2 regions of the Bradyrhizobium sp. KZN70725 genome follow, and region 1 is predicted to be linked to the other one. Evidence: riboswitches for the same ligand, from Rfam matches in the RefSeq annotation. Region 1 holds a riboswitch; the other holds the start of a gene.
The links. A riboswitch is a leader RNA that binds a small molecule or an ion and turns the genes downstream of it on or off. The one in region 1 is predicted to bind S-adenosylmethionine.

Region 1 (7,830 bases):
AGGCCGCGCTCTTGCGTATGGCGGGATAGACGTCCGCTCGGGCTTGCGCGCGGCCGGCGCCGGCTGCGTCGGAGCCGGTGACGCCTTCGGCTCGGAAACCTTCGCGAGCGCTCGTTTCATTTCTTCCTGGCTCGCCTTGAGTTCCTCAATGGCTTTGGAGCTCTCGCGGGCCATCTGTTGCTGGTTCGCCTTTAGTTGCTCGATATTTCGCTCAACATTTGCGAGGTCGCGTGCGATCGTTTGCAGCAGCTGCGTCTGATCGGGAAGGGCTGTGTTGGCCGTCGGCGCGGCGTCCTGCGGTGGTGCGGTCTGAGGCAACGGCGTCGCTTGGGGCGGAGCGGCGTCTGCCGCGGCGACCTGAACGGCAGGTGGAGCGGGCTGCGCCGGAGGCTGCGGATCATCCGGCGGCAATGCTGGAGTTGAAACGAGCTGCGGCGCCCAACGGGCGACAAGCAGCTTGGCTTCCCCGCCATATGACGACTGCAAAGCCAGGGCAGCGACCACGATACATGCTGCCACCGACAAGGCGGTGAGGGCGCGGAATACCGGTCTTCCGGGCCGCGATTGCGAGGCAAGTCCGGAAGAAGCAGGGCTGGGCCCGGAAGAAACGGGGTTGGGTCCGACCGAGGGCGGGTTTGGCTTTGCCGACGGGTGGGACGCGGCATCGCGCTCCATTCTTGCGAGCTGTTCACTCAAGCGCGTGAGTTCTTCATCGGCGCGCGCAATCTGCTTTTGGGCTTCCGCGAGTCGTTCGTCGGCGCGCGCGCTCGGGCTATCGTTCGATCCAACTGGGTTCGGAGTGGGCGTGGAGTTCATTGACGTTTCCCTTTCCGTCCAATGTCACCCAAGAGTGCCGACTCGGCTATCCGTCAGGGGCGATCAGCCTCCAGCACTCCCTTCAGTCTTGTCTAAAGAATGGCCGGATGATAGCGCGCCCGAGGTCTCGTGATAATGGGGCGGGATATTGGCCCGGGCTAGCCGAAGATCGGGTCCGCTCGGGTCAAAAGCCGACATCATTCCGCGCCGCTTGGGGCAATGCAAACGGCCCTGGCCAGCGTAGTCTCAGGCGTCCCGCTGGACCAACTCGAAGGTGATGCCCTCTGGGCCCTCGAACAGCCGGAGCTTCCGGCTGATGTAGTCCATCTCCTCGCTCAGCATGGTGACACCGTTGGCCACCAGGTGCGCGGTGGCCGCCTCGATGTCGTCGACGCGGAAGGCGAGGTGATTGAAGCCCAGCTTTCGCAGATTGGTCGGGTGCACCCCCGGATCGGTCCCCGGGAGCGGGTCGAACTGAAGCAGCTGGATTTCGAAATCCGCTCCTTCGAGTGCGAGGGTGATGTGCTGCGCTCTCATGGCCGGCATGCCCATGTACCGGGCGGGAACGCCGCCGTCGATGGTCGCGACGTGAGTCTTCTTGAAGCCGAGCAGTGCGAAGAATTCGATCGCCGGGCCGGCATCTGCCACTGCGATAGTCACATGATCCGGACTGAGTATCATCTGATCGCTCCCTGTCATCAGCGACGCGCCGGCTTTCCTGCTGGAGGCTATCAGCTCGCTCCGTCCGCCGGTAGGTGGGTCGGCCCTGCGGCGACACAATCCGACGGGCAACTCCAATTGTAGGATGGGTAGAGCGAAGCGAAACCCATCGATTTAAGCCCGCGGCGCCAATGATGGGTTTCGCTGCATCGTTGCGCGAAGCTGAAACGACGAGTCCCGTCAACCACACCCGCCGCGGAGTATGGGTCCCGGCTTTCGCCGGGACGACGAATGGAAAGAGTTGCCCCGGCTACTTCTCCAAATTCGCATGCGGCCGGCCGAAGTCGGGTGCGGCGGAGTCCTGGCCGGTCTCGACGATGCCGCGGCGGATGGCGCGGGTGCGGGTGAAGTGGTCGAACAGCGCTTCGCCGTCGCCGCGCCGGATCGCGCGGGTCAGCTTCGACAGATCCTCGTTGAAGGTGCCGAGCATCTCGAGCACGGCGTCCTTGTTGGCGAGGAATACGTCGCGCCACATCGTCGGGTCCGAGGCCGCGATGCGGGTGAAGTCGCGGAAGCCGCCGGCGGAGAATTTGATGACCTCGGATTCCGTCACCTGCGCCAGCTCGTCGGCGGTGCCGACGATGGTGTAGGCGATCAGATGCGGCAAATGGCTGGTAATCGCGAGCACGAGGTCATGATGGTCGGGCGTCATGATCTCGACCTTGGCGCCGAGCGCGGCCCAGAACGTTCGCAATCGGTCGGTCGCCGCGGGATCGGTGCCTTCGGGCGGGGTGAGGATGCACCAGCGGTTGATGAATAGCTCGGCGAAGCCGGAATCCGGCCCCGAATGCTCGGTGCCGGCCACCGGATGCGCCGGGACAAAGTGGACGCCGTCAGGCAGATGCAGCGCCATGTCCTTGACGACGGCGCCCTTCACCGAGCCGACGTCGGAGATGATCGCGCCGGGCTTCAGATGCGGCGCGATCTCAGCGGCGACCGGGCCGCAGGCGCCGACCGGGATGCAGAGGATGACGAGGTCGGCATCCTTCACCGCCTCGATGTTGGTCTCGACGACGCGATCAACGATGCCGAGTTCGGCGACGCGCGCACGCGTCTTCTCCGAGCGCGCGGTGGTCACGATCTCGCCGACCAGCCCTTGCGCGCGCGCGCCGCGCGCGATCGAGCCGCCGATCAGGCCGAAGCCGATCAGCGCGATGCGTTGGAAGAGCGGGGCGGTCGTCACGATGTCACTTTCCGGCCAGGAAGTCGCGCAGCCCCTCGACCACGAGGCGGTTGGCCTCCTCGGTGCCAATGGTCATGCGCAGCGCATGCGGCAGCTTGTAATTGTTGAGTGCGCGCAGCACGAGGCCGCGCCGTGTGAGATAGGCGTCGGCTTCCGCCGCGGTCTTGCCCTTGTCGGTCGGGAAATGGATCAGCACGAAATTGGCGACGCTCGGCGTCACCTTCAGCCCGAGCTTGCCGATCTCCTCGGTCAGCCAGTTGCGCCATTGTTCGGTGTGGGTTCGCGACATCTGCACATGCGCCGTGTCCTCGATCGCCGCCACCGCCGCCAGCATCGCCGGCGTCGTGACGTTGAACGGACCGCGGATGCGGTTGCAGGCATCGACGATATGCGCCGGCCCGAACATCCAGCCGATCCGCAGCGCCGCAAGGCCGTGGATCTTCGAGAAGGTGTGCGTCACCACCGTGTTGTCCGTGGTCGCGACCAGCTCGATGCCGAGCTCGTAGTCGTTGCGCGAGACATAGTCGGCATAGGCGGCGTCGAGCACCAGCAGCACATGCGACGGAAGCGCGGCGCGCAGCCGCTTGACCTCGTCGAACGGGATGTAGGTGCCGGTCGGATTGTTCGGGTTGGCGAGCCAGACCAGTTTCGTGCGCGGCGTCACCACCTTGAGTATGGCATCGACGTCGGCCGTGAAATTGGTCTCGGCCGCGATCACGTTCCTGGCGCCGTTCGCCATGGTGGCGATCGGGTAAACCAGGAAGCCGTGGGTGGTCGAGATCGCCTCGTCGCCGGGCGCGAGATAGGTGTGCGCCAGCAGGTTGAGGATTTCGTCGGAGCCGGCGCCGCAGATGATGCGGTCGGGATCGAGGCCGTAGGCGCGGCCGATCGCCTCGCGCAGCACGCGTGAGGTCCCCTCCGGATAGTCCTCGAGATGGTCAGCCGCCGCCTTGTAGGCCGCGATCGCCTTCGGAGACGGCCCGAACGGCGTCTCGTTGGCGGACAGCTTGAACACTTTGCGGCCCGGTTCCGGCACCGGGCTCTTGCCGGGCGTGTAGGGCGCAATATCGAGGATGCCGGGGTTCGGCACGGGGCGGGACATCATCAACTCCGAACAGAGCGTTTTCGAGCGAAGTGGATACCGGTTCGCGTGAAGAAAACGCGTCAAAACAAAAGCCTGGACGGGCGGCTGGCTCTTACTTCAGGTCCTGGCCGATCCGTTAGAGGGCACCGTATAGCGCGTTGCGTGGCTGCCGACGAGGGCCGACGAGCGGACCGAGGCGCCGGCCTTGATCAGGGCGAGCTTGATGGCCTCGAAATCGTGTCCGGTGACCGAGACCAGGAGCGCCGCGCCGTCGAAAGCGGTGTCGGGGACCGCGACGATCTCGGCGAGCGGCGCAAGCGCCCGGGCGACATCGGCGTTCCAGCCGGAGACGCGCACGCTCCAGGTCTGCACTTCGGTGACCATGGCGTCGTCGGCGACCCGCGAGATCACGAACACCGGCAGCGCGGCGGGATGGTCGGCGCGTTCGAGGAACGGCAGCCGCGCGATGATCTTCGGCGCGCCACTGGCCTCGAGCGCATTCCACCACGGCGTACGGCTTGCGATCGCGGAGACCAGCGCGAGGTCGCCCTTCGACTTCGCCACCGCCTCGACCGCGGCCTGTGCGCTGAAATGCGACACGTAAGGCACCACGAAGCCGAAGTGAAACCGCGCCGAGTCGCGCATGGCCGACTCGCCGACCGAAACATCGGCATGCACCGCGAACGGCGCCTGCACATAGGTGAAGGTCGAGATGATGACGCGCCAGATGCTCTCGATGGTGTCGAGCGGCAGGATGCCGCGATGACGCCGCACCAGCTCGCGCATCATGCTGGCCTCGCGTGCCGGGCGGAATGCCGAGCCGACCTCCTGGGTCTTCTTGACCTGGATCAGGCGGTCGATGATGTCGCCGCGCGCCATCAACAGGCGGTGTACCTGCTCGTCGATCGCATCGATCTCCTTGCGCAGATCCTGCAGCGAGGGCGGCGACGGGGGTGGGTTGGACATGCTCTCAAACCTTGTCGTCGGGGCGGCCCGGTGCCGCGTCGGACAGGGTCCCTGATTAGGAAAGACGGGCAGCGAAAGCAAAGAGAAACGTCGCAGGCGTGCCTTGCGCATTCGGTTAACCAATTGGCCGTGGGCAGGGCTGTCTTGACGGCGGGGGGCGTGGGGACTACGTTCCCTGCGTCCCGTGGTCATTTGAGCCGGCCGGCTTGCAGCCACGTTAAACAACTCGCTAAACAGGCCGGGGACCTTATCAGCTCCCGGCCGAACCTTTGTTCAGGCCGGGTTTTTTATTGGCCTGAGGTCCGTCGAGCCCTCCCGCGCGGAGGCAGGGTCGCCTAGATGAGCAACGTGCGTCCGATACCGAGCCCACAAACCCCGAGCGATGATCGCGCCCATGAGGCCGACCATCCGTCGTCATTGGTGGCGAAGTTCGGGATGGACCAGCCGCTCAAGCTCGATTGCGGCGTCGATCTCGCACCATTCCAGATCGCCTACCAGACCTATGGCGAGCTCAATGCCGACCGCTCCAACGCGATCCTGGTCTGCCACGCGCTGACCGGCGATCAGCATGTCAACAACATCCATCCCGTCACTGGCAAGCCCGGCTGGTGGGAGACCATGGTCGGCATCGGCCGGCCGATCGATCCCGACAAGTACTTCATCATCTGCTCCAATGTGATCGGCGGCTGCATGGGCTCGACCGGCCCTGCGTCGTTGAACCCCGCGACCGGCAAGGTGTGGGGACTCGATTTCCCGATCATCACCATTCCCGACATGGTGCGTGCGCAGGCGATGCTGATCGATCGTCTCGGCATCACGACGCTGTTCTGCGTGGTCGGCGGCTCGATGGGCGGCATGCAGGTGCTGCAATGGACCGCGGCCTATCCGGAGCGCGTGTTCTCGACGCTCGCGATCGCCTGCTCGACGCGCCACTCGGCGCAGAACATCGCGTTCCACGAGCTCGGCCGCCAGGCCGTGATGGCCGATCCGGACTGGCGCGGCGGCCGCTATGTCGACGAGGACACCCATCCGCACCGCGGATTGGCGGTGGCGCGGATGGCCGCGCACATCACCTATCTCTCGGACGCCGCGCTGCACCGCAAGTTCGGACGGCGGATGCAGGACCGCGAGCTGCCGACCTTCTCGTTCGATGCGGATTTCCAGGTCGAGAGCTATCTGCGCTACCAGGGCTCGTCCTTTGTCGAGCGCTTCGACGCCAACTCCTATCTCTATCTGACCCGCGCGATGGACTATTTCGACATCGCCGCCGACCACAACGGCGTGCTGGCGAAGGCGTTCACCGGCATCCAGACCCGGTTCTGCGTGGTGTCGTTCACCAGCGACTGGCTGTTTCCGACCTCGGAATCGCGCGCGCTGGTGCATGCGCTGAACGCGTCGAGCGCGCGGGTGTCGTTCGCCGAGATCGAGACCGACAAGGGCCACGACGCCTTCCTGCTCGACGTGCCGGAATTCCTCGAGATCTCCCGTGCCTTCCTGCTGGCCGCAGCCAAGGCGCGCGGCCTGAAGGACGGCGGCCGGTCATGAGCATGCAGCAGACATTGCCCTTGCCGGGTATCGCGCCGGAGCGGACCGGCGGCTATCGCACCGATCATCTGCTGGTCGCCGACATGGTGCGGCCGGGCTCGCGCGTGCTCGATGTCGGCTGCGGCGACGGCGAATTGCTGCAACTGCTGGAAAGCCGCGGCATCGACGGCCGCGGCATCGAGCTGTCGCGCGAGGGTGTCAATGGCTGCGTCGCCAAGGGGCTCGCCGTGGTGCAGGGCGATGCCGACACCGATCTCGTCAACTATCCCGACGATGCGTTCGACTACGTGATCCTGTCGCAGACCTTGCAGGCGACGCGGCAGCCCAAGGTGGTGCTGGAGAATCTGCTGCGGATTGGCCAGCGCGCCATCGTCTCGTTTCCGAATTTCGGGTTCTGGAAGATGCGGCTGCAGCTTCTGATCGGCGGCCACATGCCGCGCACCGAGAATTTGCCGGCGAGCTGGTACGACACCTCGAACATCCACTTCTGCACCATCAAGGATTTCGTGCAGCTCTGTGAGGAGATCAACGTCAAGATGGAGCGCGCGGTGGCGCTCGATCTCTACGGCCGTCCGGTGCCGCTCAACCTGCCGTGGTGGGTGTGGAACATGTTCGGCGAGCAGGGCGTGTTCCTGCTCAGCCGGGGAGGGCAGGCGAAGTGACGTCATGGCGTCATTCCGGGGCACGCGAAGCGTGAACCCAGAATCTCGAGATTCGGGGTTCACGCTTCGCGTGCCCCGGAATGACAGGACTACACCGGCGCCGCCACCAGCGACCGCGGATCGCGTACCGGCCAGCGGCCGGCCTCGACCAGCGCGATGAAGCGCTCGACCATCTCGTTGAACAGCGCCGGCTCCTCGAGGTTGAGCACGTGGCCCGACTTCGGGAAGAACGAGAGGCCGGCGGCCGGCAGATGCTGCTTCAGGAACATGCTGGGCGCGATGCAATTGTCGTCCTCGTCGCCGCACAGGATCAGCGCCGGCGTCGCGGCGCGCTTGATGGCGTCGGTCATGGTGTAGATCGAGGGCCTGCCGCCCTGGAAGCTGCGCATCGTGTTGGCTGAGCCTCTGGCGTCGTGGCGGGCGAGCGCGGCGTAGAAATCGGCGTGGCCGCGCGGATCCTTGACCAGGAACGGAATCCGGCTCGGCGCTTCGCGCGTCACCTTGGCGACCTCGACCGCGCCGATGCTCTCGTATTGCTCGGCATTGGCACGGCACTGCGCGCGGAAGGCATCGAGATGCTCGAGGCTCGAGCCGGAGCCGACCGCGGCCAGCGTCATCGACAGCGCGCGCTCCGGCGCGTTGAGGGCGATCTGCAGCGACGAATAGGAGCCCATCGAGAGCCCGACGAAATGCGCCTTGGTGATGCCGAGATGGTCGAGCACGGCGAGCGCGTCGATATAGAAGTGCTGGTAGGTGTAGACGTCGGCACTCGCAGGCACGTCGGACGGCGTGTAACCGCGCGCCGAATAGGCGATGCAGCGGTGGCCGCGCGCGAAATAGCGCATCTGCGGCTC
Region 2 (7,830 bases), on a different contig from region 1:
AATGATACTGCGCGGCCGCGACCGCCGGCGGCAGGCTGTCGAGGCCGAGCTTCTTCAAGCCGGGCAGGAAGCGCTCCTGCTGCTGGCGACGAAACACGCGGAAGACGAACTCGGCGGCATCAGCCGTGCCGCGCCGCGTGACGACGGTGAGGATCAGCCCGGTGAAGAAGGCGTGATAGAGATCGGCGACGCTGCGCCACTTCCGCCATTGCGTTTCGCGCGCGTCCTGCTCTCCGGTCATGTCTGCTCCCGCTGTTCTTGTTGGCGAGATAAAGCCTCGCGCGCGCAATCGTAGCCCGGATGCAGCGAAGCGCAATCCGGGGCGGCTCAATGCGCGTATGCAGCGCCCCGGATTTCGCTAGCGCTTCATCCGGGCTACGGAATTACACGCGCGCGAAACGGAATTACACGCGAAAATGCTTGGAGAGCTTCAGGCCCTGCGCCTGATAGTTCGAGCCGATGCGCTGGCCGTACAGCGCGTCGGGGCGCTCGAGCATCCGCTCATAGACGAGGCGGCCGACGATCTGGCCATGCTCGAGGATGAACGGCACCTCGCGCGAGCGCACCTCCAGCACGGCGCGCGCCCCCTTTCCGCCGGCGCCGGCATAGCCGAAGCCGGGATCGAAGAAGCCGGCATAATGGACGCGGAATTCGCCGACCAGCGGATCGAACGGCACCATCTCCGCGGCGTAGTCCGGCGGCACCTGCACCGCCTCTTTCGACGCCAGGATGTAGAACTCGCCGGGATCGAGGATGAGACTGCCGTCGGGCCGGGCCTTGATCGGCTCCCAGAAGTCGTCGACGGCATAGCCGCCGCGGCGATCGACATCGACCACGCCGGTATGGCGCTTGGCGCGATAGCCGACGAAGCCGCCCGAGCTCTCGCCGGAGAGATCGACCGAGAGCGCGACGCCATGGGTGAGATCGGCATTGGCGGCGTCGACCAGCCGCTCGGCGGCATGCAGCGCATCGAGCTCGTCGGCGGTCAGCGTCGCCTCGCCGATCCGGAAGCGGACCTGGCTGAGCCGCGAACCCTCGCGCAGCAGCACGGGAAACGTCTTCGGGCTGATCTCGGCGTAGAGCGGGCCATGATAGCCGGCGCCGATCATGTCGAAGCGGCGGGTGCCGTCGGCGATCACGCGGGTGAAGACGTCGAGCCGTCCGGTCGAGCTCTTCGGGTTGGCCGCGGCCACGATCTCCGGCGGCAGCGCCAGGCTCTCCAGCAGCGGCACGATGTAGACGCAGTTGGTCTCCAGCACCGCGCCGTCGGACAGATCGATCTCGTGCAACTTCAGCTCGTCGATCCGCTCGGCGACGGTGGCGTCGGGCCCCGGCAGGAAGCTGGCGCGGACGCGGTAGGCAATGTCGCCGAGGCGGAGATCGAGGCTGGCCGGCTGGATCTGGCTCTCGACGAAGTCATAGGCGGGCAGAATGAGGCCGGCCTCCGCCATCTCCGCGATCATGCGGTCGGGCAGGATTCCGTTGGATTCATCTTCCAGCGTGAACGACACGATGCGGTCCCTCGGCGATCCCTTGAGATGACTCAAAAATCATACTCCAGGCGGCCATCAAGCCCCAAAATATGGGCTTTTACGGGTTATCCGATGACCGTCTTGACGGAAAGGGCGCGAGGGAATATCAGCTGCACTTATCCCGTGGTGATTTGAGCCGGCCGGCTTGCAGCCACGTTAAATAAGTCGCTAAACAGGCCGGGGACAGTGTGATCCCGGCTTGTGGAGGTTGCTCCAGGCCGGTTTTTTTGTGGCCAGTTTCCAGGGGAAATGGCCACCTCGGAGGTCACATGTCTGAATCTGAAACCACGGCCCGCTTTCGTCCCGAAACCCGTCTCGTCCATGGCGGTACGCTGCGCTCGCAATTCGGGGAGACGTCGGAAGGGCTGTTTCTCACCCAGGGCTACGTCTACGACACCGCCGAGCAATGCGAGGCGCGCTTCAAGGGCCAGGACCCCGGCTTCATCTATTCGCGCTATTCCAACCCGACCATTGCGATGTTCGAGCGCCGCATGATCGAGCTCGAGGGCGCGGAAGCCGCGCGCTCGACCGCGACCGGCATGGCCGCGGTGACCACCGCGATCCTCGCCCCGCTGAAGGCCGGCGATCATGTGGTGGCCTCGAAGGCCCTGTTCGGCTCCTGCCTCTACGTGGTGCAGGACCTGTTGCCGCGCTACGGCATCGAGACGACGCTGGTCGACGGCCTCGATCTCGACCAGTGGCAGCGCGCATTGCGGCCGAACACCAAGACCTTCTTCCTGGAGAGCCCGACCAATCCGACGCTCGACGTGCTCGACATCGGCGCGATCGCAGAGATCGCGCATAGCGGCGGCGCCCGGCTGATCGTCGACAACGTGTTCGCGACGCCGATCTGGCAGAGCCCGCTGTCGCTCGGCGCCGACGTCGTGGTCTATTCCGCGACCAAGCATATCGACGGCCAGGGCCGCTGCCTCGGCGGCGTCATCCTGTCGTCGGAGGCCTTCATCGCCGAGCACATCCACAATTTCATGCGCCAGACCGGGCCGTCGCTGTCGCCGTTCAACGCCTGGGTGCTGCTGAAGGGGCTGGAGACGCTCGGCGTCCGCGTCCGCGCCCAGACCGAGAACGCGGCGAAGATCGCCGAGGCGCTGGCCAAGCATCCGAAGATCACGCGGCTGGTTTATCCGGGCCGCCCCGATCATCCGCAGGCCGAGACGGTGAAGAAGCAGATGGGCGCCGGCTCGACGCTGGTCGGCTTCGAGGTGAAGGACGGCAAGGCCGGCGCCTTCCGCTGCCTCAACGCGCTGAAGATCTCGCGCATCTCCAACAATCTCGGCGATGCCAAGAGCCTAGTCACGCATCCCGCGACCACGACGCATCAGCGCCTGGCACCCGAGGCCCGCGCCGAGCTCGGCATCAGCGAAGGTTTCATTCGCTTCTCGGCCGGGCTCGAGCATCCCGACGACCTGATCGAGGATTTCGAGCGGGCGCTGGAGCGGGTCTGAAGCAACGCGTCGTGGCCGGGCTTGCCCGGCCACGACGGCTTCTCTTGAAGATTAAGTCGCAGCCGTCGTGACGCCGCCGTCGACCACGATGGTCTGGCCGGTCATGAAGGTCGACGCGTCGGAAGCGAGATAGGCCACAGCGCCTGCGATCTCGTCGGGCTCGCCGATGCGGCGGAGCGGCGTCGATGCGGTGCGGCGCTTCAGATTGTCCGGGTCCTCCCACAGCGCGCGGGCGAAATCGGTCTTCACCAGGCCCGGCGCCACGCAATTGACGCGCACGCCCTTCGGGCCCCACTCGCCGGCGAGGCTGCGGCACAGTGCGAAGTCGGCCGCCTTGGAGATGCCGTAGGCGCCGATCACCGTAGAACCCCGAAGTCCGCCGATCGAGGAGATGATCACGACCGAGCCCTTGCCGCGCTCGGCCATCTGCGGGATCGCCAGTGCGGACAGCCAGATGTTGCTCTTGACGTTGGAGCCCATGATCTTGTCGAAGGCCTCGTCGGTGATGTCGAGCAGCGGGCCGTAATAGGGATTGACCGCGGCGTTGCAGACCAGGATGTCGATCTTGCCGTAATGCTTGATCGTCCCCGAGACCAGCGCCTCGACCTCGTTGCGGCGCGCGATGTTGCAGGGGATGACGAGCGCATCGCCGCCCGCCTTCTTGATGCCGTCGGCGACTTCCTGGCAAGCATCCGCCTTGCGCGAGGAGATCACGACCTTGGCGCCGAGTCTTGCCAGAAGCTCCGCCGAGGAGCGGCCGATGCCGCGGCTCGAGCCGGTGATGACCGCGACCTGGCCGGTGAGATCGAACGGGGTGTTTTTCATTGTTGTTTCCCTGTTATTTGCACGTCATTCCGGGGCGCGACGCAGTCGCGAACCCGGAATCCAGAGGTTACGGCGCCAGATTCCGGGTTCTCGCTTCGCGAGCCCCGGAATGACGGAGATGGCTCAGGCCAACAACCCGCCGCCCTCGCTGACGCGACGGAGGTGATAGTCGGTGTCGCCGAGCGTGTTCTCGATCATGGTCAGCCGCTTGAAATAGTGACCGATCTTGGCTTCCATGGTCATGCCGATGCCGCCATGAAGCTGGATCGACTGCTGGCCGACGAACTTCAGGGACTTGCCGACCTGCACCTTGGCGGCGGCGACCGCCGACGCACGCTCCTTGGCATCGTCGAAGTCCGACGCCATGGTGGCGAACATCGACATGCTGCGGGCCTGCTCCAGCGCCACGAACATGTCGGCGGCACGGTGCTGCAGGCTCTGGAACGAGCCGATCGCAACGCCGAACTGCTTGCGGGTCTTGATGTACTCGACCGTCTCCTTCAGCGACTCGTCCATCGCGCCGACGGCTTCCGCGCACAGCGCAATGCGGGCTTCGTCGGCGACGCGCTCGATCAGCGGCAGGCCGTTCTCGGGATCGCCGATCGCGGCGTCAGCGCCGACCTCGACATTGGTGAAGGTGATGTCGGCCGCGTGCAGGCCGTCCTGGGTCGGATAGCCCTTCCTGGTGACGCCCTTGGCATCCGCTGGGACCAGGAACACGCCGATGCCGGTCTTGTCGCGCTGGCCGCCCTTGGTGCGCGCGGTCACGATCAGCGTGTCGGCGTTCTCGCCGTTGAGCACCACGAACTTCTCGCCGTCGATCACGTAAGCAGCGCCCTTCTTCTTGGCCGTGGTCACGACGTCGAACAGATCGTAGCGCGAGTTCTTCTCGAGCTGGGCGAAGCCAAAGGTCCTGCTGCCGTCGATGATGCCGGGAATGTACTTGGCCTTCTGCTCGGCCGAGCCACCATGGCGCAGGAAACCGCCGGCGACCACAACGGTGGCCAGATAAGGCTCGACCACCAGCGCCTTGCCGAGCGCTTCCATCACGATCATGGTCTCGACCGCGCCGGCGCCAAAGCCGCCGTCGGTCTCCGCGAAGGGAAGACCAAGCAGGCCCTGCTCGGCGAGCTTGCCCCAGAGCGCTTTGCTCCAGCCGCCCTTCTCCTTCATGTATTTCTTGCGCGCATCGAAGTCGTAGGCATCCGCCAGCAACCCGTCGACGCTTTCCTTGAGAAGCCGCTGCTCCTCGGACAGATCAAAATCCATGTTCGTTCCCTTAACTAACTGATCGTTGTTCAAGCCGGGGCCTCTTCACCTCGCCCCGCTTGCGGGGAGAGGTCGGATCGCGAAGCGATCCGGGTGAGGGGGTACAGGTCTCTCGGCAGTCGTTGCTCGGAGAGATGCCCCTCACCCCAACCCTCTCCCCGCGAAGAGCGGGGAGAGGGAGAGGATCAAAGCCCCAGCACCGCCTTGCTGATGATGTTGCGCTGGATCTCGTTGGAGCCGCCGTAGATCGAAACCTTGCGGTTGTTGAAGTAGCTCGGCGCGATCTGCGCGGTCCAATCCATGCTCTCGTTGGAACCGGCATCGCCGTGCTCGTCATAGGGTGCGGCGAACGGACCGATGATCTCCATCAACAGCTCGGTCGTGGTCTGCTGGATCTCCGAGCCCTTGATCTTGAGCACCGAGGACGCCGGATTGGGCTTGCCCTTGCCGTGCTTGCCCTCGTCGGCGACGACGCGGAGCTGGGTGAGCTCGAGCGCCTTCAGCTCGATCTCGCAGGCAGTGAGCTTCTCGCGGAACGCCGGATCCTCGATCACCGGACGGCCGCCGGCCTCGACCTTGGAGGCCAGCGCGCGGATGCGGCGCAGCCGCTCCTTCGACACGCCGACCCGGGCGATGCCGGTGCGCTCATTGCCGAGCAGGAATTTGGCGTAATCCCAGCCCTTGTTTTCCTCGCCGATCAGGTTCTCGTAGGGCACCTCGACGTCGTCGAAGAACACCTCGTTGACCTCGTGGCCGCCGTCGATGGTCTGGATCGGGCGCACGGTGACGCCCTTCGACTTCATCGAGAACACGATGAAGGAGATGCCCATCTGCTTCTTCGCGGCCGGATCGGTGCGGCAGAGGCAGAAGATCATGTCGGCGTGCTGGGCGAGCGTGGTCCAGGTCTTCTGGCCGTTGATGATCCACTTGTCGCCACGGCGCTCGGCCTTGGTCTTCAGCGACGCGAGGTCCGAACCCGAGCCCGGCTCCGAGAAGCCCTGGCACCACCAGTCGTCGACATTGGCGATGCGCGGCAGATATTCCTTCTTCTGCTTCTCGTTGCCGAAGGTGTAGATCACCGGGCCGACCATGCTGACGCCGAAGGCGAGCGGCTGCGGCGCCGGATAGGACTGCAGCTCCTCGTTGAAGATGTAGTGCTGCACGGTGCTCCAGCCGGTGCCGCCATATTCCTTCGGCCAGTGGGTGACGCCCCAGCCCTTCTTGTTGAGGATGCGCCACCAGGTGACCATCTCGTCCTTCGACAGATGGCGGCCTTCCTGCAGCTTGCGCCGGGTCTCCGGCGGCACGTTGTTCTTGAAGAACTCCCGCACCTCCTCGCGAAACGCTATCTCTTCCTTGGTGAAAGCGAGATCCATCGGATCCTCCTTTTGAAATTCAACTGCTTCTTTCCTGGTCGTCCCGGCGAAGGCCGGGACCCATAACCACCGGCTTTCGTGTTTGACAACGCCGGCTGCCGCATGTGCCCAAAGAGAAGCCGCGGCGTATGGGTCCCGGCCTTCGCCGGGACGACAATCCTACTGCAACACCTCGAACAGGCCGGCCGCGCCCATGCCGCCACCGACGCACATGGTGACGACTGCGTATTTGGCCTTGCGGCGGCGGCCCTCGATCAGCGCGTGGCCGGTGAGCCGCGCACCCGACATGCCGTAGGGGTGGCCGACCGAAATCGCGCCGCCATTGACGTTGATCTTCTCCGGATCGATGCCGAGCTTGTCGCGGCAATAGAGCACCTGCACCGCGAAGGCCTCGTTGAGCTCCCAGAGATCGATGTCGTCGACCTTGAGGCCATGGCGCTTCAGCAGCCGCGGCACCGCGAACACCGGACCGATGCCCATCTCGTCCGGCTCGCAGCCGGCGGAGACGAAGCCGCGGAAGATGCCGAGCGGCTTCAGCCCGCGCTTGGCGGCTTCCTTGTCGCTCATGATCACGGAGGCGCTGGCGCCGTCCGAGAGCTGGCTGGCATTGCCGGCGGTGATGGTGAAACCGTCGCCGCGCACCGGCTTGAGGCTGGCAAGCCCTTCGGCCGTGGTCTCCGGCCGCGGACCTTCGTCCTGCGACAGCGTCACCTCTTTCATCGTGACGGCACCGGTCGCCTCGTCGGTGACCGCCATCATGGTGGTGATCGGCGCGAGCTCTTCCTTGAACTTGCCGCCCTGCTGCGCGGCCGCGGTGCGGCGCTGGCTTTCCAGCCCATACTCGTCCTGCCTCTCGCGCGAGATGTTGTAGCGCTTGGCGACGATCTCGGCAGTGTCGATCATGGGCATGTAGACCTCGCCCTTGATCTTGAGCAGCGCCGGATCCTGGGCGTGGAACGAGTTCATCTTGTCGTTCTGCACCAGCGAGATCGATTCACCGCCGCCGCCGACCGCGATCTCGACGCCGTCGAAGATCACCGAGCGCGCGGCAAGCGCAATCGCCTGCAGGCCGGAGGCGCACTGGCGGTCGATCGTGGTGCCGGCAACCGTCACCGGCAAGCCGGCGCGGAGCAGCGCCTTGCGCGCGATGTTGCCGCCGGTCGCGCCCTGCTGCATCGCCGCGCCCATCACCACGTCCTCGATCTCCTTCGGATCGACCTTGGCGCGCGCCACCGCTTCGCCGATCGCGTGCCCGAGCAAGGTCGCGCCCTCGGTGACGTTGAGCGCGCCGCGATAGGCCTTGCCGATCGGCGTGCGGGCGGTGGAGACGATAACGGCGTCGGTCATGAGCGAGATCCTGATGCA

Region 2: another riboswitch for S-adenosylmethionine. It lies ahead of ACZBJS_RS17515 (O-succinylhomoserine sulfhydrylase); the one in region 1 lies ahead of metX (homoserine O-acetyltransferase MetX).

Annotation. Positions count from the first base shown of each region.
Region 1 is NZ_JBUYWT010000107.1:2,018-9,847, forward strand. Features, by position in the region: gene ACZBJS_RS40920 (SH3 domain-containing protein) at 1-816, opposite strand, end outside; gene ACZBJS_RS40925 (VOC family protein) at 1,063-1,515, opposite strand; gene ACZBJS_RS40930 (prephenate/arogenate dehydrogenase family protein) at 1,787-2,719, opposite strand; gene hisC (histidinol-phosphate transaminase) at 2,724-3,821, opposite strand; gene ACZBJS_RS40940 (chorismate mutase) at 3,921-4,769, opposite strand; SAM riboswitch at 4,944-5,023, shown strand; gene metX (homoserine O-acetyltransferase MetX) at 5,109-6,314, shown strand; gene metW (methionine biosynthesis protein MetW) at 6,311-6,976, shown strand; gene ACZBJS_RS40955 (alpha/beta fold hydrolase) at 7,066-7,830, opposite strand, start outside.
Region 2 is NZ_JBUYWT010000016.1:41,900-49,729, forward strand. Features, by position in the region: gene ACZBJS_RS17505 (hypothetical protein) at 1-241, opposite strand, end outside; gene ACZBJS_RS17510 (2'-deoxycytidine 5'-triphosphate deaminase) at 405-1,511, opposite strand; SAM riboswitch at 1,646-1,725, shown strand; gene ACZBJS_RS17515 (O-succinylhomoserine sulfhydrylase) at 1,802-2,995, shown strand; gene ACZBJS_RS17520 (SDR family NAD(P)-dependent oxidoreductase) at 3,047-3,820, opposite strand; gene pimD (pimeloyl-CoA dehydrogenase small subunit) at 3,944-5,089, opposite strand; gene pimC (pimeloyl-CoA dehydrogenase large subunit) at 5,275-6,465, opposite strand; gene ACZBJS_RS17535 (acetyl-CoA C-acyltransferase) at 6,625-7,812, opposite strand; gene pimA (dicarboxylate--CoA ligase PimA) at 7,809-7,830, opposite strand, start outside.